3 regions of the Nocardia jiangsuensis genome follow, and region 2 is predicted to be linked to each of the others. Evidence: riboswitches for the same ligand, from Rfam matches in the RefSeq annotation. Region 2 holds a riboswitch; each other region holds the start of a gene.
The links. Region 2 has a riboswitch for cobalamin ahead of ACFO0B_RS24275 (ABC transporter substrate-binding protein). Riboswitches for the same ligand answer to the same signal wherever they lie in the genome.
Positions count from the first base shown of each region.

Region 1: it holds a riboswitch for cobalamin, as region 2 does, so the genes downstream of both, metE (5-methyltetrahydropteroyltriglutamate--homocysteine S-methyltransferase) here and ACFO0B_RS24275 (ABC transporter substrate-binding protein) in region 2, are expected to answer to the same signal.
Region 3: it holds a riboswitch for cobalamin, as region 2 does, so the genes downstream of both, ACFO0B_RS19515 (CbtB domain-containing protein) here and ACFO0B_RS24275 (ABC transporter substrate-binding protein) in region 2, are expected to answer to the same signal.

Region 1 is NZ_JBHSAX010000022.1:272,642-279,893, forward strand. It holds gene uca (urea carboxylase) at 1-2,658, opposite strand, end outside; gene ACFO0B_RS27405 (GntR family transcriptional regulator) at 2,662-3,375, opposite strand; gene ACFO0B_RS27410 (hypothetical protein) at 3,713-4,054, opposite strand; cobalamin riboswitch at 4,263-4,468, shown strand; gene metE (5-methyltetrahydropteroyltriglutamate--homocysteine S-methyltransferase) at 4,604-6,862, shown strand; gene ACFO0B_RS27420 (methylenetetrahydrofolate reductase) at 6,947-7,252, shown strand, end outside.
Region 2 is NZ_JBHSAX010000019.1:278,152-285,403, forward strand. It holds gene ACFO0B_RS24270 (ABC transporter permease) at 1-809, opposite strand, end outside; gene ACFO0B_RS24275 (ABC transporter substrate-binding protein) at 806-2,383, opposite strand; cobalamin riboswitch at 2,402-2,586, opposite strand; gene ACFO0B_RS24280 (TetR/AcrR family transcriptional regulator) at 2,636-3,241, shown strand; gene ACFO0B_RS24285 (enoyl-CoA hydratase-related protein) at 3,252-3,899, shown strand; gene ACFO0B_RS24290 (GNAT family N-acetyltransferase) at 3,913-4,542, shown strand; gene ACFO0B_RS24295 (DedA family protein) at 4,512-5,201, opposite strand; gene ACFO0B_RS24300 (LLM class flavin-dependent oxidoreductase) at 5,245-6,288, opposite strand; gene ACFO0B_RS24305 (MarR family winged helix-turn-helix transcriptional regulator) at 6,332-6,775, opposite strand; gene ACFO0B_RS24310 (SRPBCC family protein) at 6,894-7,252, shown strand, end outside.
Region 3 is NZ_JBHSAX010000017.1:30,892-38,143, reverse strand. It holds gene radA (DNA repair protein RadA) at 1-1,089, shown strand, start outside; gene ACFO0B_RS19540 (hypothetical protein) at 1,187-1,810, opposite strand; gene ACFO0B_RS19535 (carbonic anhydrase) at 1,920-2,543, opposite strand; gene ACFO0B_RS19530 (A/G-specific adenine glycosylase) at 2,576-3,490, shown strand; gene ACFO0B_RS19525 (alpha/beta fold hydrolase) at 3,596-4,342, opposite strand; gene mhuD (mycobilin-forming heme oxygenase MhuD) at 4,384-4,698, shown strand; cobalamin riboswitch at 4,732-4,858, shown strand; gene ACFO0B_RS19515 (CbtB domain-containing protein) at 4,889-5,086, shown strand; gene ACFO0B_RS19510 (CbtA family protein) at 5,077-5,847, shown strand; gene ACFO0B_RS19505 (hypothetical protein) at 5,884-6,378, shown strand; gene ACFO0B_RS19500 (OsmC family peroxiredoxin) at 6,350-6,793, opposite strand; gene ACFO0B_RS19495 (SRPBCC family protein) at 6,858-7,252, opposite strand, start outside.

The sequences.
Region 1 (7,252 bases), on a different contig from region 2:
CCGGATGGTGCGGCTCGGCACCACCAGGTCGCCGGTGGCGGGGAGTTGCTGTTCGAGGTCGGTGAGCAGGCCGAGCAGCCGGTGCTGGTCGAGTATGTCGGGGTCGAAGTGCAGGTGCAGGGAGCGGACGCCGGGGGTCACGTCGACGAGCCCGGCCGGGGCTGCTTCGGCGAGCGCCTGCGCCAGGGCGTGCACGCGCATGCGCAGCCCGAGGTCGAGCACCATGTCGCCGTACTCGACGAGGATGTTGTCGTCGCCGCCGCGCAGGTACACCACCGCGGGACGATCGCCCTCCGCTTCCAGCGTGGCGAGAACTCCTCGATCACTGGGTGCCGCAATGACATCGACGCTGCCCGCCCGCGCGGCGGGTGAGGTGCGCAGCGCGGTGGCGGTGCCGTCGGCCACCGGGACGAACCGGAGCGTGTCGCCGGGCCGCAGCTGCCCCAGCTTCCACCGCTGCGCCGAGATCACGGTGAGCGGGCAGGCGAAGCCGCCGAGGCTGGGGCCGTCGGGGCCGAGCAGGATCGGGGTGTCGCCGGAGACATTGAGCGCGCCGACGCTGTAGGGGGTGTCGTGCAGGTTGGACGGGTGCAGCCCGGCGTCGCCGCCGTCGGCGCGCGACCACTCGGGCTTCGGCCCCTCGAGGCGGATACCGGTGCGGTTGGCGTGCGCGCCGACCCGCCAGGGGTGCCGGTAGAACTGCGCCATGTCGGCATCGGTGAAGTAGGCGGGCGCGGTGTGCGGGCCCTCGCCGACCGCCAGCCGCCACTCGTGGGTGAACGCCGGCCGGTCACCGATCGGTACCGCCGTGGGCGGCCCGGCCGGTGCCGCACCCGCGAGGGTGAGAACGTCGCCGTCGGCGACCGCCCGGCCGGTGACGCCGCCGAACCCGCCGAGGGTGAAGGTCGCGGCGCTGCCGTGATACTCCGGGGCGTCGATGCCGCCGCGGATCGCCAGGTAGGTGCGCAGCCCCGCGTCGGCGGGCGCGCCGATATCGAGCACCGCGCCCGCGGCCAGGGTGACCGGCTCCCACATCGGCGCGGGCTCGCCGTCGACGGTGACCGGGGCCGGAGCCCCGGTGACGCAGACGACCGCCGGATCGGAGAACCGGATGCGCGGCCCCTGCAGGGTGCACTCCAGTCCCGGCGCCCCCGGCGCGTTGCCGACCGCGGTGTTGGCCAGGGTGAACGACAGGTCGTCCATCGGCCCGGACGGCGGAATACCCACCTCCCACAGCCCGATTCGGCCCGGGTGGTCCTGCACGGTCGTCATCGTCCCCGCCCGCAGGACATCCAGCCGCGGCTCGTCGGCGGCGAGCGTGGCCATGGTCGCGGTGATGTGCGCGCCGTCCCGTACCACCGGTGCCGCCGCGGCGGCCCGCAGCTGCGCCAGATTGGTCCGCACGCCGTGGATGCGCGTGCTCGTCAGCGCGGTCTCCAGCGCGTCGAACGCCTCGGCGCGGGTCGGGGCGTGGGTGATCAGCTTGGACAGCATGGGGTCGTAGTGCGGGCTGACCTCGGTGCCGGTCTCGACCCAGCTGTCGACCCGGATATCGGCGGGGAAGCGCGCCTCGGTGATCAGCCCGGCGCTGGGCCGGTAGTCGTGCGCCGGATCCTCGGCGTAGACGCGCGCCTCGACCGCCCAGCCGCGCAGCGGCGGGCCCGCGTCCGGCACGGCGTCGAGCACGGTCGCGTCGCCACCGGCCAGCCGCAGCATCCAGGCGACCAGGTCGACGCCGGTGACGGCCTCGGTGACCGGGTGCTCCACCTGCAGCCTGGTGTTCATCTCCAGGAACGACGCCGCACCGCGCTCGGTGTCGTAGACGAATTCGACGGTGCCGGCCGAGCGGTAGCCGACCGAGCCCGCCAGGGCGCGTGAGGTCGCCAGCAGCTCCTCGGTGAGCGCTGCGGGCAGGCCGGGGGCTGGCGCCTCCTCGATCACCTTCTGGTTGCGCCTTTGCAGCGAGCAGTCGCGGGTGCCGAGGCTGATCACCCGGCCCTGACCGTCCCCGAAGACCTGCACCTCGATATGGCGCGCCCGCGCCACGAACCGCTCCAGGAAGACCCCCGCCGAGGAGAAGTTCGCCACCGCCAGCCGCTGCACCCGGTCGAAAGCGGCGCGCACCGCGTCGGCGTCGAAGCACGCCTGCATGCCGATACCGCCGCCGCCACCGACCGCCTTGACCATCACCGGGTAGCCGATCCGGTCGGCCTCGGCGACCGCGTGCGCGGCCGACTCCAGGATGCCGCTGCCCGCCACCAGCGGGACGCCGACGGCGCGCGCGGCCTCGCGGGCGGTGTGCTTGTCGCCGAAGACCCGCAGCTGCTCCGGCGTCGGCCCGACGAAGACCAGCCCCGCATCGGCCACCGCAGTCGCGAAATCCGCGTTCTCGGAGAGGAATCCGTACCCGGGATGGATCGCGCCCGCGCCGGTGGCGAGCGCGGCCTCGATCACCGCGTCGGCGCGCAGATACGACTCCGCGGCAGGGCCGGGGCCGAGCCGGACCGCGGCATCGGCCATCCGCACGTGCGCGGCCCCGAGGTCGGCGTCGGAATGGACCGCCACCGACTTCAGGCCGAGGTCGCGGGCGCTGCGGATGATCCGCACCGCGATCTCGCCGCGATTGGCGATCAGTACGGTGTCGAAACTCGAGGTCACCGGTTACTCCTGTTCGCTTGCCATGGACATGGCGACGACGGCGCGGGTGACGCGGTCGAGGACGACATCGAGCGACTCGCCGATGTGCCGGTGCAGCAGTCCGTGCGCCTGCGTGAGCTCACCGGCGAGCACGGCGTCGAGGATCGCCAGGTGCTCGGCGATGGTCACCTCGATCCGGTTGTTGACCATGAAGTCGAACATCCGGACGTGCCGGATCCGCGCGTTCACCGCGGTCAGCGCGCGCACCAGTTCACCGTTGCCCGCGGCGGTGAGCAGGGCGACGTGGAACTCCTCGTCGACCACCACGAAGCCGGGCTGCTGCTCGGGCGGGTCGGCCCGCAGCACCCGCCAGCGCTCCCGCTCCGCCAGCAGGGCGTCGCGGTCGTGCACCACGGCGGGGTTGGTGATGGCGCGCTGGATGCCGGAGAGTTCCAGCGTGAGCCGCAGCTCGTAGAGGTCGCGAACCACCGGAATGCTCGGCCGCACCGGCGCGAAGCCGACCTCCTCGCGGCGCAGCAGACCATCGGCGCAGAGCATGGCCAGCGCCTCCCTGGCCGGGGTGCGCGAGATGCCGAAGCGCGCGGAGACCTTCGGCTCGGTCAGCCGCTGCTCGAAGCCGATGCGGCCGTTCATGAGGTCGTCGCGCAGCGCCGCGTAGACGGTGTCGCGGAGTGAGCCGGGCGGGGTGGACGTGCGGGTGCGCACCGGTGTCGCCATGGCTGTATACGCTAGGAATCCGCGGTTTCCGCGAGATCACCGCGCGTAACCGCCGGGTAAGCGAATTCCGGACCCCGGCGACCTTGCCGCGGGGCGCGGAGTCCGACCTGTGCAGATGGTTCGTTTCGCGGCCGCAGGACGTCGTAGCCCGCCGGGCGACATCGTGCGGCGGGCGAGAGGGAACCCGGTGGGAATTCGGGACTGTCCCGCAGACCTGCCCGCGGTGCCGGACACGCCGTGTCCGGCGGCCGTCGCCTCCCGGACGGGCGCTACGCCGACCTGCCCGACGCTACCCGGTCGACACCTGCGCACACCCGGCCGGGTGACGTCCGGTCGGTCAGCTGATCTGGGTTCCGGACCAGCCGAAGCTGAAGCTGTGGCCCTTGGCAGTGCAGAGCAGCGCGCCCCTGCCGCCGCCGATGCAGCTGGCGCCGCCGTTGCTCAGGGTGCCGTCGATGGGCGGGCTGCCCGCGCGCCCGTGCGGGCCGAAGAGCCCGAAGGTCGGGTGAGCGGGCAGGAAGGGAAGGTCGATGGCGAGGTCGTAGACGGTGAAGCCGAAGAGGTTCGTGCCGCCCGGGATATCGCAGCCGACATCCCCGTTGGCTCGGATCGCGCAGTTGGACCCGCCGTAACTGAAATACACGGTGCTGTCGCCCGGTTGCGCGGCGGCGGCCTGCATCCCCGGCACGGCGAGGGCGGCGGCGAGGAGCGTTCGAAGCCTCGTGGAACGACCATAACTGCTGCGAACATCAATGTTCACTGATCTGTGGACCGTGAGTGTCGTGCGCGGGCACCCGTTCCCCGGTGATCCGCTATATTCGTCGGTGCAGCTGGTTCGCCGGCGGCGGAGTCGAAGGAGCCCCTGACCCGCCCGCCTGCGTCGAAGCCCGGAGAGCGATTCCCCGGGTGAGAGGGAACCCGGTGGAAATCCGGGACTGTCCCGCAGCGGTGAGTGGGAACGACAGCCGTCACCCGCACTGGGCACCCGCCTGGGAAGCGACGGTCGGTAGGACCAGCCCCGGGCCCCCGGGGCCGACCCGATCTCGGGTCGACGCCCACGAGTCCGAAGACCTGCCCGTTGTACCGGGGACGCCGTCCCCGGTGGTCGTCGCCTCGTGGATCGGGCGCTACGCCGAGTGGACCCGGGCACGGGAACAATGCTCACGGGCTCCACCTGCGTGCGCTTCGAATGGGCGGCGGTCCTGGCTGCTGCTGATGGAGCTCATCGATGTCGAACACCACCTTTACCGCGACCGTGCTGGGGTTCCCGCGCGTCGGCCCCAACCGGGAACTCAAGCGCGCCACGGAGTCCTACTGGGCGGGTCGCACCAACGCCCAGGCCCTGCACGCCGTCGCGAAGGAGCTGCGCACCGCGCAGCTGACGGCGGCCCTCGACGCCGGGCTCGATTCGGTGCCGGTGGGCACCTTCTCCTACTACGACCAGGTGCTCGACACCGCCGTCCTGCTCGGCGCGCTGCCGCAGCGGGTATCCGGGATCGCCGACGAGCTGGACCGGTACTTCGCCGCCGCCCGCGGCAATGCCGAGGTCGCCCCGCTCGAGATGACCAAGTGGTTCGACACGAACTACCACTACCTGGTGCCCGAACTCGCCGCGGACACCGCCTTCGCGCTGCACCCGGAGAAGCCGCTGGCCGAGTTGCAGGAGGCGCTGGCGCTCGGCGTGCCCGCTCGGCCGGTGGTCGTCGGGCCGGTCACCTTCCTGAAGCTGGCCAAGTCGGTGGACGGCAGCGACCTGCTCGACCGGCTGCCCGACCTGATCCCGCTGTACGAGCGGCTGCTCGGGCTGCTCGCCGAGGCCGGGGCGGAGTGGGTCCAGCTGGACGAGCCCTCGCTGGTCACCGATCTCACCGAGGCCGAGCTGGCGGCGGTGCGCGGCACCTACCGGCGGCTCTCGGAGGTCACGGTGCGTCCGGCGATCCTGGTGGCCGCCTACTTCGGCCGCCTCGGCGTGGCGCTGCCCGCGCTGGCGGAGACCGGGATCGATGGCATCGCCGTCGACCTGGTCGCGGGCGGGGACGCGGATGTCGCCGCGGCCCGGTCGATCACCGACAAGCTGATCGTCGCCGGCGTGATCGACGGCCACAACATCTGGCGGGCCGACCCCGACCACGCGCTGCCGCGGCTGACCGAGCTGCGCGACGCCGGGGTGGCCGTCGCCGTCTCCAGCTCGTGCTCGCTGCTGCACGTCCCCTACGGCCTGGCCCCGGAGACCGACCTGGACCAGCGGCTGCGCGGCTGGCTCGCCTTCGGCGACGAGAAGCTCGCCGAGATCCGGGTGCTCGCCACCGCGCTCACCGAGGGCGAGAGCGCGGTCGCCGACCAGCTCGAGATCGCGCGCACCGCGGTGGCCGACCGCGGGGCCGACCCGCGCCTGCGCGTGGACTCGGTGCGCGAGCGCCTCGACGACCTGGACGCGGCCGCGACCCGTCGCGCCCCCGCCGACGAGCGCCGCGTCCTGCAGCAGGAGCGGCTGAACCTGCCGCTGCTGCCGACCACCACCATCGGCTCCTACCCGCAGACCGGCCGGATCCGGGTGGCCCGCGCCGAATTCCGCCGCGGCGAGATCGACCGGGCCGAGTACGACACCCGCATGCGCGCCGAGATCGCCGAGGTCATCGCGCTGCAGGAGGAGATCGGGCTGGACGTGCTCGTGCACGGCGAGCCGGAGCGCAACGACATGGTGCAGTACTTCGCCGAGCAGCTCGACGGCTTCGCCGCGACGGTCAACGGCTGGGTGCAGTCCTACGGCACCCGCTGCGTGCGCCCGCCGATCGTCTACGGCGACGTGGCGCGCCCGGCGGTGATGACCGTCGAGTGGATCACCTACGCCCAGTCGCTGACCGCCAAGCCGGTCAAGGGCATGCTGACCGGCCCGGTCACCATCCTGGCCTGGTCGTTCATCCGCGACGACCAGCCGCTCGCCGACACCGCGCGGCAGATCGCACTGGCCATCCGGGACGAGACGGTGGATCTGGAGGCGGCGGGCATCGGTGTCGTCCAGGTGGACGAGCCCGCGCTGCGCGAACTGCTGCCGCTGCGCCGGGCCGACCAGGCCGCCTACCTGGACTGGGCGGTCGAGGCGTTCCGGCTCGCCACCGCCGGCGTCGCCGACGCCACCCAGATCCACACCCACCTCTGCTACTCGGAGTTCGGCGAGGTCATCGGGGCGATCCACGGCCTGGACGCCGACGTCACCTCGATCGAGGCGGCGCGCTCGCACATGGAGGTGCTCGACGACCTCAATGCGATCGGCTTCGACCTCGGCGTCGGCCCTGGTGTCTACGACATCCACTCGCCGCGGGTTCCCGGCGCGGAGGAGGTACGGAAGTCGCTGGAGCTGGCGCTGAAAGCCGTTCCGGCCGAACGGCTGTGGGTCAACCCGGACTGCGGGCTCAAGACCCGCAGCACCGCCGAGGTGACCGCCTCGCTGCGCAACCTCGTCGCGGCGGCGCAGGCGCTGCGCTGACCCGCCCCGGGGCGGCTCCTTGCCGCCCCGGGGTGTCCCTTCCAGCCCCGAGGCCACTATGCGTAACCTCCCGCGGGCGGCACGATGACCGTCCGAACCACGCCCGCCGCCCGCTCGGTCGTGGCGAACCTGCGTACCGACGCCACCGCCCCCGTCCCGTTCTCCGTGGAGTTCAACCCGCCGCGCGACGCCGAAGGCGAAACCCGGCTGTGGCGCGCCGTCCGGCAATTCGAGCGCCTGCACCCGGCTTTCGTCTCGATGACCTACGGCGCGGGCGGCTCCACCAAGGACCGCACCGCCCGTATCACCGGGCAGCTGGCCCAGCAGACCACGCTGCTCCCGGTGGCGCACCTGACCGCCGTCGGGCACAGCCGCGCCGAGCTGCGCGCG
Region 2 (7,252 bases):
ACGAACAGCGTCTCCACCACCGCGATCCCGCCGATCAGCCCGACCAGCGCACCGGCGAGCGGATGCACCGCCGCCGAGATCGCGTTCGGCGCCACGTGCCGCAGCAGCAACCGCGGCCCGCGCACCCCGTTGAGCCGCGCGGTGCGGATGTAGGGGGCCGCCATCACCTGCGCGGTCTGCGCGCGCACCATCCGCACCGGGTGCGGCGCCAGCCCGGCCAGCAGGCACAGCACCGGGAGCACCAGGATCTCCGGCCTGCTCCACGCCGACGCCCCGGTCGGCAGCAGCGAGACCGCGGGCAGCAGCCGCAGCGTCAGCGCCACCGTGGCGATCAGCACCACCCCGGAGACGAAGGGCGGCAACGACTCCGCGGTCAGCGCACCCATGCTGATCGCCCGGTCGGTGCGCGAGCCCGGCCGCGCCCCGGCGACCAGCCCGAGCCCGATCGCCAGCGGCACCAGCAGCACCGCGGTCACCAGCGCCAGCGTCGCGCTGTTCGCCAACCGGCCGAGCAGCACATCGGCCACCGGCCGCCCGGAGAGCAGCGAGGTGCCGAGGTCGCCGTGCGCGAACCGCACCACCCAGTCGGCGAACCGGACCGGCGCGGGCCGGTCCAGCCCGAGCTCGGCGCGCAGCGCCGCCAGCTGCTCCCGGCTCGGCTCGGCCCCGCCCTGGCGCGCCAGGAGCACCGTCGCCGCATCCGAATCCAGCGCCTCGAACAGCACGAACACCAGCACCGCCACCACCGCGAGCACGACGGCGGCGGTGCCGAGCCTGCGCAGCGCCCACCGGGTGAGCGCCCAGCTCACCCGGCGAGCCAGGTGGTGGCGTAGTTGGCCCAGTCGTCGGTGCCGGGCACCCCGTCGCGCATGCCGCCGACCTTCGCGCGCGCCGCGTCCGGGCGCTTGGCGAAGCTGTGCAGGATGAGCCCGCCCTCGTTCCAGAGCTCCTCCTGCAGCTCGGCGTAGAGCGCGGTGCGGCGGGCCGGGTCCATGGCGGCGCGGGCCTCGGCGAACCCGGCGTCCCAGCCGGGGCGGCGCCAGCCGGTGCCGTTGCTGGGCGAGGTGCTGGTGGCGGTCTGGCCGTAGAAGTAGTCCAGGCTGTAGTTCCACCAGCCGAGCTGGGTGAGCGGCCGCTTACCGCTGATCTGCGAGAAGTAGGTGTCGGCGGGGGCGGATTCGAGCCGGATGGTGATGCCCGCCTTCGCGGCGTGCTCGGCGAAGAGCGTGGCGGCCTCCACCTGGCCGGGCAGCCCGTCCGCCGTCGGCAGCGTGACCGTCAGGTTCTCCCTGCCCGCCTCGCGCAGCAGCGCGCGCGCCCGCTCCGGGTCGTAGGCGCGCTGCGGCAGCCGGTCGTTGTAGAAGGGGGCGCCCTTGCCGTAGATGTCGTTGCCGACCTCGCCGTAGCCGTAGTACAGCGCGTCGGTCATGGCCTGCCGGTCCACCGCGAGCCGCATGGCCTGGCGCACCCGGACGTCGTCGAAGGGTGCCATGTCCACCCGCATCTGGAAGGCGCCCATGAGCCCGGCGGGCGGCACGATCACGCGCGCGTCGGGGTCACCGGCCAGGGTACGGGCCTGCAGGTAGCTCATCTCGTGCACCACCTCGGCCGCGCCGGAGAGGAAGGCGTTCATCCTGGCCTCGGTCTCCGCGATCTGGATGATCTCGACCTCGTCCAGCAGGGCGGGGCCGTCCCAGTGCAGGTCGTTGCGGCGCAGCAGCGTCCGGTCGCCCGGCGCCCAGTTCGCCAGCGCGAACGGGCCGGTGCCGACCGGGAGGGTGCGCGCGTCGAAGGTGGTGCTGCCCGCCTTGATCACGTAGCAGTACCAGCCGGCCAGCACCGAGCCGAAATCGGCGAGCGGATACTTCATCTGCACCACCACCGCGTGCTCGCCGTCGGCGCGGGTGCGGGCCAGGTCGATCATCGACAGATCGCCCGACGACGGCTTGGCCGGGTCGAGCATGCGCTCGAAGCTGAACAGCACGTCGCGCGAGGTCAGCGGCGAGCCGTCGCTGAACCGCACGCCCCGGCGCAGCCGGATCCGCCACGAGCTGCCGTCCGCGTTCGGCTCCAGCGCCTCGGCCAGCCGGTAGCGCAGCGTGAGGTCGTTGTTGTAGGCGACCAGCTTGTCCCAGACGTTCTTCGCCACCGCGCCGCCCGCGGAGCTGCCCGCCTCGTACGGGTCGAGCACGTCGGCGGTGGCCGAGCGGCCGGCGATCGCGGTGCGCAGCCGCCCGCCCGGCCGCGGCGGGCCGTCGGCCACCGGCGGCGCGCCGCCGCTGCCGCAGCCGGTCAGCAGCGCGGCGCCGCCGAGCGTCAGCCCGGCCGTGCCGATCAGGAATCCGCGCCTGCCGATGCGGGCGCGCGGTGTGGAGTTGTGCATGACCATCCTCGTGGGTGTGTTCCCGGTACCGCGGACGCAGGTGTCCTGGCTCCCGGATCGACGCTCCCCACCGGCCTTCCGACCCGGGTAGGTCGTGGCCACGAAATCGGCGGATCACTCCTCGGTGACAGTTGCGGGACAGCCCCGGATTCGCACCGGTGTTCCCTGCCTTCCGTCGCGGAACGTTACCGGGGCGAACCGGTGAACGGGGCGCGCTGGATAACAGAGCGAGTGCTCTGTTATGGTGTGGTCATGCCGCGCCCCCGCCTGCACGATCTCGACGCGCTGATGGACGTCGCCGAGCGCATGGCCGTGGAATCGGGCCCCGCCGCGGTCACCGTGCGCGCCCTGTCGCAGGCCGCCGGGGTCTCGAACGGCGCGATCTACCACGCCTTCGGCTCCCGGCCCGCGCTGCTCGGCCGGGTGTGGCTGCGTGCGGCGCGAGGCTTCCTCGCGCTGCAGCGGCAGGCCGTGCGCAGCGCGCAGGGCGGCGCGGTGGAGGCGGTCGTCGCGGCCGCCGACACGCCCGCGGAATTCCTCGTGCGACAGCCGGTCTCGGCGCGTTTCCTGCTCGCCGTCGCCCGGGAGGAGCTGCTCGGCTCCGGCGACATCCCGGACGACCTCGCCGCGGAACTCCGCCACCTCGACCGGGTCCTGACCGAGCTGTTCGTCACCCTGTCCCACGACGTCTTCGCCCGCGACGACCGCGAAGCCGTCGCGGTCATCCGCGACTGCGTGGTCGAACTGCCCACCGCGCTGCTCCTGCGCGGCAATCGTGCACCCGCCCCGCCGGTCCGCGAACGCCTCGCCGCCGCGGTCCGCGCGGTCCTCGCCCTGACTCCGCCCCCACCGACGTGAAGGAACCACCGTGACCGCGACCCTGCGCTACGAGGGCGGCATCGCCGTCCTCACCCTCGGCACCGACGAGAACCGCTTCTCCCCGGACTGGCTCGACACCGTCGCCGCCCACCTCGACGCCGTCGAGCGCGCTGCCGTCGGCCTGATCACCATCGGCACCGGCAAGTTCTACTCCAACGGCCTCGACCTGGAGTGGCTGCTGGCCAACGGCGAGCACGCGCAGGAGTACCTCGCCCGCGTCCAGGAACTCTTCGCCCGCATCCTGACCTTCCCGATGCCGACCGTCGCCGCGGTCAACGGCCACAGCTTCGGCGCGGGCGCCATGCTCGGCCTGGCGCACGACTACCGCCTCATGCGCGCCGACCGCGGCTACTACTGCTTCCCCGAGGTCGACATCGACATCACCTTCACCCCGGGCATGGCCGCGCTCATCCAGGCCAAGCTCACCCCGCAGGCGGCGCTCACCGCCATGACGACCGGCCACCGCTTCGGTGCGGGCGACGCCCTCGCGGCCGGGCTCGTCGACGGCACCGCCGCCGAACCCGAGCTGCTCACCGCGGCGCTCGCCCGGCTCGCGCCGCTCACCGGCAAGAATCCCGCGACCGTTGCCGGGATCAAGGCCGCCATGTTCGGCAGCGTCACCGCCGCGCTGCGCTGAGTACGGTGGGCGCATGGAGATACGCGCCGTCCTGCCCGGCGACCGGGCCGAACTGCTCACGCTGAGCAGCCGCGCCGGGGCGGGCTCGCCGACCGAATCCATCTGGGGGCACGCCGAATCCGAGGCAGCGGTGTATCTCACCCCGTACTTCGAGCTGGAGCCGGAGTCGCTGTTCGTCGCGGTGTCCGGCGGGGAACTGGCCGGGTACCTGGCCGGCTGCGTCGACACCGCCGCGTTCCCGAGCGAGGAGGAGCGCATGCGCCGGGCGATGAGCGACCACCGGCTGTTTTTCAAGCGCAGGCCACTGGCGTTCTTCGCCCGCGCCGGCATCGATGCCATGCGCCCCGGGCCGACCGCGGGGGAGCTGGACGACCCGCGCTACCCCGCGCACCTGCATATCAACCTCGTCCCCGAGGCGCGCGGGACCGGCGCCGCGGACGCACTCATGGCGCGCTGGTTCCTGCGGCTCGAGCAGGCGGGCGCGCCGGGCTGTTTCCTGCAGACCCTGGTCGAGAACACCAGGGCCGGAAAGTTCTTCGAGCGCTCGGGTTTCACCGATCACGGCCCGACGCCGCTCGTCCCCGGCCTGCGTTACCGGGGGGCGCGGGTGCATCAGCGCACGATGGTCCGCGCGTCGCGCTGATCGCGACGGCGGCGCAGGCGGCGGACGACGAACCAGCCGCAGGCGAGCACGGCGGCGGCGATCACCCCGTACTGGAAGACGGCGGTGTACGGCTCGACCCGATGCCAGTTCGCCCCGAGCGCGTACCCGGCCAGCACGAAGGCCGTGTTCCAGATCAGGCTGCCCGCGGCGGTGAGCACGCTGAAGTACAGGAAGTTCATCCGCTCGACTCCGGCGGGGATGGAGATGAAGCTGCGGAACATCGGGATCATCCGGCCGAAGAACACCGCCTTGCCGCCGTGTCTGCCGAACCAGGCCGCCGAGCGGTCGACATCGTCGGGGTCGAGCAGCGGGATGCGGCCAGCGATGCGGCGCAGCCGCTCGTGCCCGAGCCCGGCGCCGAGGCCGTAGAGCAGCCAGGCGCCGAGCAGCGAGCCGATCGTGGTCCAGACGATCGCCGACACCAGCGAGAAATCGCCGAGCCGGGCGGCGAAACCGGCCAGCGGCAGGATGACCTCGCTGGGTAGCGGCGGGAAGAGGTTCTCCAGGAAGACGGCGAGCCCGGCTCCCGGGCCGCCGAGCCGTTCCATCAGGTCGACGGCCCAGCCTGCGAGGCCGTCGGGCGGTGCGGATTCGATGGCGGGGCTCCTTCCGTCGCGGGCGGCGGGTGAACCGCCCATTTCGGGCATTCCCCGTCGGCGCGCCGGGACACCTCCGCCGGAATCAGCGCCGCAGCGCGGCGGTGAGCAGCTCGACGGTCTGGATGCGGCCGGTGCTCTCGTCGAGCGGCTCGGATTCGAACTGGCCGGCGGCGGCGGAGATCATGATCTCGTCCACGCCGTGCTCGGCGGCGAAGGCGCGCAGCCGCTTCGCCACGTCGTCGGGCTCGCCGATGAACCAGTTCCGCGCCTGGTGGTCGATGATCCGCCGCTCGGCCTCGTCGGAGGGGTTCGCGCGTACCTCGTCGACGGTCTCGGCGGCGCGCAGCGGCTTGTTCGAGCGCATGCGGGCCATCATGCGCAGGTGCGGAAGGGCGCGCTCGAAGGCCTCCTCGTGGGTCGGGGCGACGACGGCGTTCGCGGTGAGGAAGCTCTTCGGCTCCGGATGCTCGGCGGAGGGGCGGTACTGCGTGCGGTAGAGCGACATGGCGTGGTCCAGGTGGTCGCCGGCGAAGTGGTTCGCGAAGACGTAGGGCAGGCCGAGCTGGGCGGCCAGCCGCGCCGAGTAGTCGCTGGAGCCGAGCAGCCACACCTCGGGCGTGCTGGTCGCGACCGGAGTGGCCCTCACGGTGTACTCGCCGCCGGAGGCGAAGCGCAGGTTCGCGCCGTCGGGGTGCGAGAGCGCGATGATGTCCTTGATGTTGTCCGGGAAGCGGTCGACGTCGCTGGTCGCGCCGGACTGGCGCAGCAGCTGGGTGATCACCTGGTCGCTGCCGGGCGCGCGGCCGATGCCGAGGTCGATGCGGCCGGGCGCGAGCGCCGCCAGCGTGGAGAACTGCTCGGCCACGATGAGCGGGGAGTGGTTGGGCAGCATGACCCCGCCGGAGCCGAGCCGGACGCGCTCGGTGCGGCTCGCGGCGGCGGCGATGAGCACCGGCGGCGAGCTGGAGGCGATGGCGGGCATGTTGTGGTGCTCGGCGAACCAGTAGCGGTGCACGCCGAGCTCGTCGGCGCGCCGGACCAGCTGCATGGACGCCGCGACGGCCTGCGCGCTGGTCTGGCCGGTGCGCAGCGGGACGAGGTCGAGCAGGGAGAGGGTGAGTGCCATGGTCGTACCAATCCTTCGGACGGCGGGCGTCGCCGGTGGGTGGTCAGCCGCCGGTGGGGCGGCCGAGTGCGTCGATGGTGCGCCGGAGGTGCTCGAGCTCGTCGGCGGTGTGCGGGCAGACCTCGTCGATCTTGCCGGTGACGGCGCGGACCTCGGCCTCGAGCGCGAGCCCGCGCTCGGTGAGGTCGACCAGGACGCGGCGCTCGTCACCCGGATCCCGCCTTCGGGTCACCAGCCCGGCCGTCTCCAGACGCTTGACCAGGGGAGTGATGGTGCCGGTGTCCATCTCCAGGCAGGCGCCGAGCGCGCCGACGGTCCGGGGGGCGCCGTCGATGAGCGCGAGCACGACCAGGTACTGCGGGAAGGTCAGCCCCAGCGGTTCGAGGATGGGCTTGTGGTGGCGGATCATGCGGTTCGCCGCCCCGTAGAGCGCGAACGACAGCTGCCTGCCCAGCTCGCCGGTTCGTTCTCCAGCGCGTGATTCCATAGTGCACTAGATACTAGCGCGCTGGAGCAGGTGTCGCCACCGGGCCTCGATGCAGGGCTGTCCGGGGCCGCCTCCGGGATCTACTATAGGTTGTAGTAGTCGATTAGGGGGTTCTCGAATGGAAGTCATCACGGTCGAGCGCGTGATCGATGCGCCCGTCGAGCAGGTGTTCGACTGGCTCGCCGACGCGGGCAACTACCCGCGGTCGCCGGTCGTCCTGCGGGCGCGGCTCGTGCGGCCGGGCGTGGGCGCGCCGTACGGGGAAGGGGCCGTGCGGGTACTCGTCTGGGTGATCGGCTGGTTCCGCGAGCGGGTCACCGCCTACCGGCCGCCGCACGAGTTCGAGTACCTGGTCGAGCGGAGTTTTCCGCCCGCCCGGCACGAGGGCGGAAAGCTCACGTTCACCGCGGTGCCCGGTGGGACGGCAGTGGTGTGGACCACCACCGCCGAGATTCGGGTGCCGTTCGGCGCGGGGGT
Region 3 (7,252 bases), on a different contig from region 2:
CTGCTCGAGGTCGCGCACCGCTGGGCCGCGGCGCGGGACGAGCGCTCGCTGTACGTGACCGCGGAGGAGTCGGCCGGGCAGGTGCGGCTCCGCGCCGACCGCACCGGCGCGGTGCACGAGCGGGTCTACCTGGCCGCCGAGTCCGATCTCGCGGTCGTGCTCGGTCACGTCGAGCAGGTGCGGCCGACGCTGCTCGTCGTCGACTCGGTGCAGACCATGATCGCCCCGGCCGAGGACGGCGTGATCGGCGGCGTCAGCCAGGTGCGCGCGGTGGCCGCCGCGCTCACCTCGCTGGCCAAGGCGAGCGGGGTCGCGGTGCTGCTGGTCGGGCACGTCACCAAGGACGGCAGCGTCGCCGGGCCGCGCACGCTGGAGCACCTGGTCGACGTGGTGCTGCAGTTCGAGGGCGACAAGAACACCACGCTGCGCATGGTGCGCGGGCTGAAGAACCGCTTCGGCAGCGCCGACGAGGTGGGCTGCTTCGAGCTGCACGACGACGGCATCGTCGGCGTGGCCGACCCCTCCGGGCTCTTCCTGCACCACCGCACCGACACCGTGCCCGGCACCGCGGTGACCGTGGCCATGGACGGCAAGCGCCCGCTGGTGAGCGAGGTGCAGGGGCTCACCGTCGACACCCAGGCACCGGCGCCGCGGCGCGCGGTGAGCGGGCTGGACTACAACCGGGTCTCGATGATCCTTGCCGTGCTGCAGAGCCGCTGCGGGGTGTACGTGGGCAAGCAGGACGTCTACGCCGCCACCGTCGGCGGGATGCGGCTGGTCGAGCCGGTGGCCGATCTGGCGGTCGCGCTGGCGCTGGCGAGCGCGGCGCGGGATGTCGCGCTGCCGCCGGGGTGGGTGATCCTCGGCGAGGTCGGGCTGGCCGGTGAGGTGCGCCGGGTGACCAATGCCGCGCGCAGGCTGGCCGAGGCGGAGCGGCTCGGCTTCACCACCGCGCTGGTTCCGCCCGGTTTCGATGCCCGCAAGACCGGCATGAAGGTGCACGAGGTCGCCGACGTGCGCTCGGCGCTGCGGCTGGCCGGGATCCGGCGGGCGCGCCCGGCCCCGGCGGAGGTCGCCGAGGTCGGCTGAGCCCGCCGCCCGGTCCGGCCGGGTAGCCGGCCACCGCCGCGGCCAGGTGACCCGGCTGCCGTCGGGCCCGGCGGCCGCGGACCCGGCCGAGCGCCGCTCAGCCGATGTTGAAGGGCTCGGCGGTGCTGCGGACCCCGCCGAGCTGCGCCAGCACGGCGTAGGCGCCGGAGGGCACCGGCACCCGCTCGCCCGCGCAGTTCGGCTGCGAGGTCGAGCCGGACCAGGTCACGGTGAAGGCCGCCTGCTGGCCGCGCTCCAGCGTCCTGATGTCGGGCTGGCCGTCGGGGTAGCAGTCCACGCTGTTCCACAGCCTGCGCGTGCCGTCGAGCGTCTGCACCGAGATCTGCTGCATGCCCGAGCCCATGTCCCTGCTGCACGGGGCCGCGGAGATGTTCGTGATGACGATGCCGAACACCGGCTGCTCGCCCCTGCGGTAGGTCGGCTGGCCGACGCTCACCTTCACCGCGAGCGACTGGTCCGAGCACGGCGCCACATCCGACTCGGCCGAGCTGCTCGCCGCGCTCGCACCCGAGCCGCCCGCGGGCGCGTTCGACTCCGTCGTCGTGCTCGTCGCGGCCGTGCCGCCGGGCGAGGTGCCACCCCTGGCGACCATCACCACCAGCCAGATCACCAGCGCGAGCGCGAGGACCAGAATGCCGATGGCGAAAACACGACGTCGCCAGTAGATCTCGGGAGGCAGCGGCCCAGTGGGTTCCAGCACGCCTCAACGGTAAGCGCAGCGCTTGGATCGTGGGCCGAGGGCCTCGGCGTGTCGGCCGCTCCCGGCCGCCGGGGACCAGGCCTACCTGGGCGGATGTCCGGGACCGTGTTCAGACGGCTTCGCCGATGTCCCCGATCACGTGGTGCAGCCAGGCCTTGCCCTCGGCGAGCTTGTAGTTCACGCAGGCGATGGCGAGCGTGCCCGCCTTGACCCGCTCGGCCACGATCGCCGAGCGCTCGGTGATCAGGTTGCCGGTCTCCACCACGTGCCGCGCCTCCAGCTCGTCGACGGTGGAGAGCCCCTCGCGCCTGCCTGCCAGGATCGATGGCGCGACCCGCTCGACCACGTCTCGGATGAAACCGCCGGGCACGGCGCCGCCGTCCAGGGTGTCGATGGTGGCCTTCACGGCACCGCAGCTGTCGTGGCCGAGCACCACGATGAGCGGGACGTCCAGCACCGCGACGCCGTACTCGATGGAGCCGAGCACCGAGCCGTCGACCACGTGACCAGCGGTGCGCACCACGAACATGTCGCCGAGGCCGCGATCGAAGATCAACTCGGCGGCGACGCGAGAATCGCCGCAGCCGAACAGGATCGCGGACGGATGCTGCCCGCCGACGAGCTTGGCACGGTCGGCCACTCCCTGGCCGGGATGCTGCAGCGTGCCGTTGACGAAGCGGTCGTTACCCTCGCGCAGGGACTTCCACGAGCTGATCGGGTTGGAACCAGGCATAGCGACCATTGTGCAGGACGAGGTGGGAAACCGTGAGGAAGGGCGCTGCCGCGCGCACGCTGCCGGAGTACGGAGCGATCGACACCGGTGTGCTGATCGACTGGTACACCGCCACCGCGCGGGACCTGCCGTGGCGCGGGCCCGGGGTGACGGCGTGGCAGATCCTGATGAGCGAGATCATGCTGCAGCAAACGCCGGTGGTGCGGGTGGAGCCGATCTGGCGGGAATGGGTGGCCCGCTGGCCGGTGCCGTCGGCCATGGCGGCCGCTTCGCAGGGGGAGGTGCTGCGGGCCTGGGGCAAGCTCGGGTATCCGCGCCGGGCGCTGCGGTTGCACGAGTGCGCGACGGTGCTGGCCGAGCGGTACGGCGACGAGGTGCCCGACGACGTGGAACTGCTGCTCGCGCTGCCCGGCATCGGCGCGTACACCGCGCGCGCGGTGGCCTGCTTCGCCTACGGGCAGCGGGTGCCGGTCGTCGACACCAATGTGCGCCGGGTGGTGGCGCGCGCGGTGCACGGGCTCGGTGACGCGGGCAACCCGTCGCCGCGCGATTTGCCGGAGACCGAGGCGCTCCTGCCCGCCCGGGTGCAGCGTGCGGCCGTCTTCTCCGCGGCGCTCATGGAGCTGGGCGCCACCGTCTGCACGGCCCGCTCCCCCGCCTGCGCGGCATGCCCGCTGCCGCGTTGCGCATGGGTCGCCGCGGGGCGTCCGGCCGCCGAGGTGGTGCGGAAGACGCAGAAGTACGAGGGCACCGACCGGCAGGCGCGCGGCCGCCTGCTCGACGTGCTGCGCGCCGCCGACGGGCCGGTCGAGCGGCTGCGGTTGGACCTGGCCTGGCCGCGGGATCCGGGGCAGCGCGCCCGCGCGCTGGATTCGCTGCTGGTGGACGGGCTGATCGAGCAGACCGCCGAGGGGTTGTTCGCCCTGGCGGGCGAGGGAAGCCGGTAGCCACCGGCCCCGGCACCGTACGCTGCCCCGCAGCGCACCGGGGCCACCGCACGCGAAGCGCCGCTCGTCGCTCTCTCGGAGCGCGAGTCCGCCGCGCCGTCCGGGCTATCCGCGGGTGAGCACGTCACGCAGGAACGACTCCACTTCCTCGCGGTAGCGCTGGGGTTGCTCGTCGTGCACCAGGTGCCCGGCGCCCGCGACCCACACGTAGCGGGTGCCTGCCCGCTCGGCCATGCGCCGCATCTGTCCGGCGGGCGTGATGGTGAATTCGCCCTCGATCAGCAGGGCCGGAATTCGCAGCGCCTCCCACTGCGCCCAGAAATCGCGGCCGCCCCACTCCTCGGAGATATCCCGGAATGTCGACACGGCCCCGTGCAGCCGATATCCGTCGCCGTCCCGCCGGAATGCGCGCAGGAAATACCGCCCGGCGACATCGCCGAAATAGCTCAGCACCGCCGCCTCGTCCGGGAAGGGCTGCGGCCAGCCGTCGATCATGGCCGCCCACCCGGCCGCGGTGCGCCCGCGGAAATCCGGCGCGATGTCCTCCACGACCAGCGCCCGCACCCGCTCCGGGTGGGCGGCCGCGAAGACCCACCCGTGCAGCGCCCCCATCGAGTGCCCGACCAGCACCATGGGGTCCGCGATCGCCGCGGTGGCCGCGGCCAGATCGGCGACGAAGGCCTCGGTGCCGAGCTCGGCGGGGGCCGGACGCCCGTGCCCCGCGGCGTCGAAGGTGTACACGTGGCCGAACTCGCGCAGCCACCCGAGCTGATCGCTCCAGGTTCGCGCGCTGCCCATCAGCCCGTGCAGCAACAGGATGGGCACCCCCGTGCCGCCTTCGTCGTAGAGCATGGGCACCGAGCGTAGGCGGCGCGAGCCGCTACGTTGGAACCATGGCTGTTGTGAAGATCAATGCGATCGAGATTCCCGAGGGCGCGGGCGCCGAGCTGGAGAAGCGCTTCGCGCACCGGGCACACGCGGTGGAGAACTCCCCCGGGTTCCTCGGCTTCCAGCTGCTCCGCCCCACGGCCGGGGAGAACCGGTACTTCGTGGTGACGCAGTGGGAGTCCGAGGAGTCGTTCGCCGCTTGGCGGGACGGCCCGGCGCGGGAGGCGCACGCGGGCGAGGCGCGCAAGCCGGTGGCGACCGGCGCGTCGCTGCTGGAGTTCGAGGTCGTGCTCGACGTGGCAGGCAAGCCGCAGGGCTGACCCCGGTTGCGATCACCCCTCGTCACGCTGTTGACGAGGGGGGTTTTGCGATGTCACAGTTTCCGGGGAAGCAGCGAGGGTGTTGCGGTAATCCGGTGAGACTCCGGAGCGGTCGCGCCACTGTTCAGAGCCAGACACCGGCACCGTCGCGTCGAAACGACGGGGTCGCGTACACCCCAGGAGGACTCGCATGGCCATCGCGCACTCGCCCGCATCCCGGGTATCGGAATCACTCGCCACCATCCTGGTCACGGTCGGCGTCGTCCTGCTCGCCCTGCTCACGCTCTACCTGGTCGGCTTCGACCAGGGTGCCGTCTCCCGCTCCGGGATGTACCTGCACGAGCTGATGCACGACGGACGGCACCTGCTGGGGCTTCCGTGCCACTGACCGAACCCCTGCGGACCCTGCTGCTGCGGGGGCTGCTCGCGGGGGTGATCGCGGGGTTGCTCGCGGCCACCGTCGGCTACTTCGTCGGTGAGCCGAAGGTCGACGCGGCCATCGCGATCGAGGAGGCGGCCGCGGCGGCCCATCCGCACACCGGCGAACCGGCCGGGCACTCGCACGACGAGGACGAGGCGCTGGTCAGCCGGGACGGGCAGAAGTTCGGGCAGTTCCTCGCGCTCGGCCTCGCCGGTGCGGCGTTCGGCGTGATCGTCGGCGCGGCGGTGTACCTGCTGCGGCGGTTCGGCGGCGGGCCGCTCTTCGGCCTCGCGGTCGCACTGGCCGGCTGGCTCGCCGTCGTGCTCGTTCCGTTCTTCAAGTACCCGGCGAATCCGCCCGCGGTCGGCGATCCGGAGACCATCGACGACCGCACCTGGCTCTGGGTGGCTGCCGTGCTGCTCGGGTTGGTCGCGGTCGCCGCGGCGGCCTACGGCTACCGGTTGCTGGCCGATCAGCTGCACTCCGTGCGGCTGATCGGCGGGGTCGCGGCCTTCGTCGTCGTCGTGACCCTCGGCTACGTGCTGCTCCCCGGCGTCGACGAGGTCGGGGCGGATTTCCCGGCGAGCCTGCTGTGGGAGTTCCGGGTCTCGTCGCTCGCGGTCTCCGGCACGCTGTGGGTTGCGCTCGGGCTGCTGTTCGCGGCGCTCACCGAGTTCGCGGCCGGACCCCGTACCCCGGTACGGGAAGAGGTCGCTACCGCGGCGTGATCCGCGGTCCGCGTCGGAGCGGGCAGTGTCGGCGTCATGGCCGACACTGCCCGTTCGCTTTCCATCCCCGCCACCGGTCCGGCGGCGCCGCGCCCGGTCCGGGTGGCTTGCGCCGGATTCCTCACCGCGCTCGCCGCGGGGGTCCTGGAGGGGCTGGCCCGGATCGATGAGACCGGCGCCGCCCCGCTGCTCTGGCGAGGCGCTCTCTACCTGCTGGTTCTCGCGGTGGTGCTGCGCATGGTGCACGGTGACCGCTGGGCGCGGGGGCTGCTCACCGTCGGCATCGGCGTCGCCGGGCTGGCATCGCTGGTCGTGGAGCCCGCGGCCAGGCTGCTCTCCGCGGACTCGCTCACCGACCCCTTCGCCGCGCTCGGACCGCACGGGCTGCTGCTCGCCGCGGTGCGCGCGGTGCACGTGCTCGCGGTGCTGGTCGCGGTGGCTGCCATGTACACCCCGGCCGCGCGGCGCTGGTTCGCCCGAGCCGGCGGCGCCGCCGTACCGGTCAGGACTCGAAGGTCGCGTCCAGCGTGATGTCGGAGACGCCGGCCAGCGCCTTGCTCACCGGGCAGCCCGCCTTGGCCTCGGCGGCCGCGGTGGCGAACTGGTCGGCGTCGATGCCCGCCGCCCTGCCGCGCACGGTCAGCGCGATCCGGCTGATCCGGAAGCCGCCGTCCGGGTCGGGGCCGAGCGTGACGTCGGCGGTGACGTCGAGGCTCTCCGGGGTGCCGCCGGCGGCGGCGACCTGTGCGGAGAGCGCCATGGCGTAGCAGGAGGAGTGCGCGGCGGCGATGAGCTCCTCGGGGCTGGTGGCGCCGCCGGCGTCGTCGGCCGAGCGCTTCGGGAACGACACGTCGTACTTGCCGACGCCCGAGCTGGCCAGTTCGACCTGGCCGGAGCCGTCCTGCAGGCCGCCGGTCCACGCGGTGCGCGCGCTACGAGTTGGCATCACGATCCTTTCGGGAGGGAGTGCGGGGGTTCGCGACGAACCTACTCGCCCCGGCGGCGCGGTACTACCCGACCGCGCTCAGCCGCTTGTCCAGCTGCTCCAGCACGGCGGGCCACGCATCCCGGTGCGCGTCCCTTGCGCCCGGATCGGCGAAGCCGGAGTGCCGCAGCCGCAGCCGGATGCCGCGCGGCTGCCGGACGAACTGCACCGAGACCACGGTCTCGGCGCCGCGGGTATCCGCGCTCACCCAGGTCAGCTCCACCAGCCGCTCGTTCTCCAGCCGCAGGAACCGGCCGTAGTGCGGGTGCCGGACGCCGCCGTTCTCGGTCTCGAAGAAGAACGGGGTATTCACCGCACCGGACAGCAGCAGCGAATCAGGTTCTGCCAGCCACAGATCGAAGCCCCTGGTCCACGCCGCGAAGAGCAGGCCGGCCGAGGCGGACATGACCCGCTCCACCG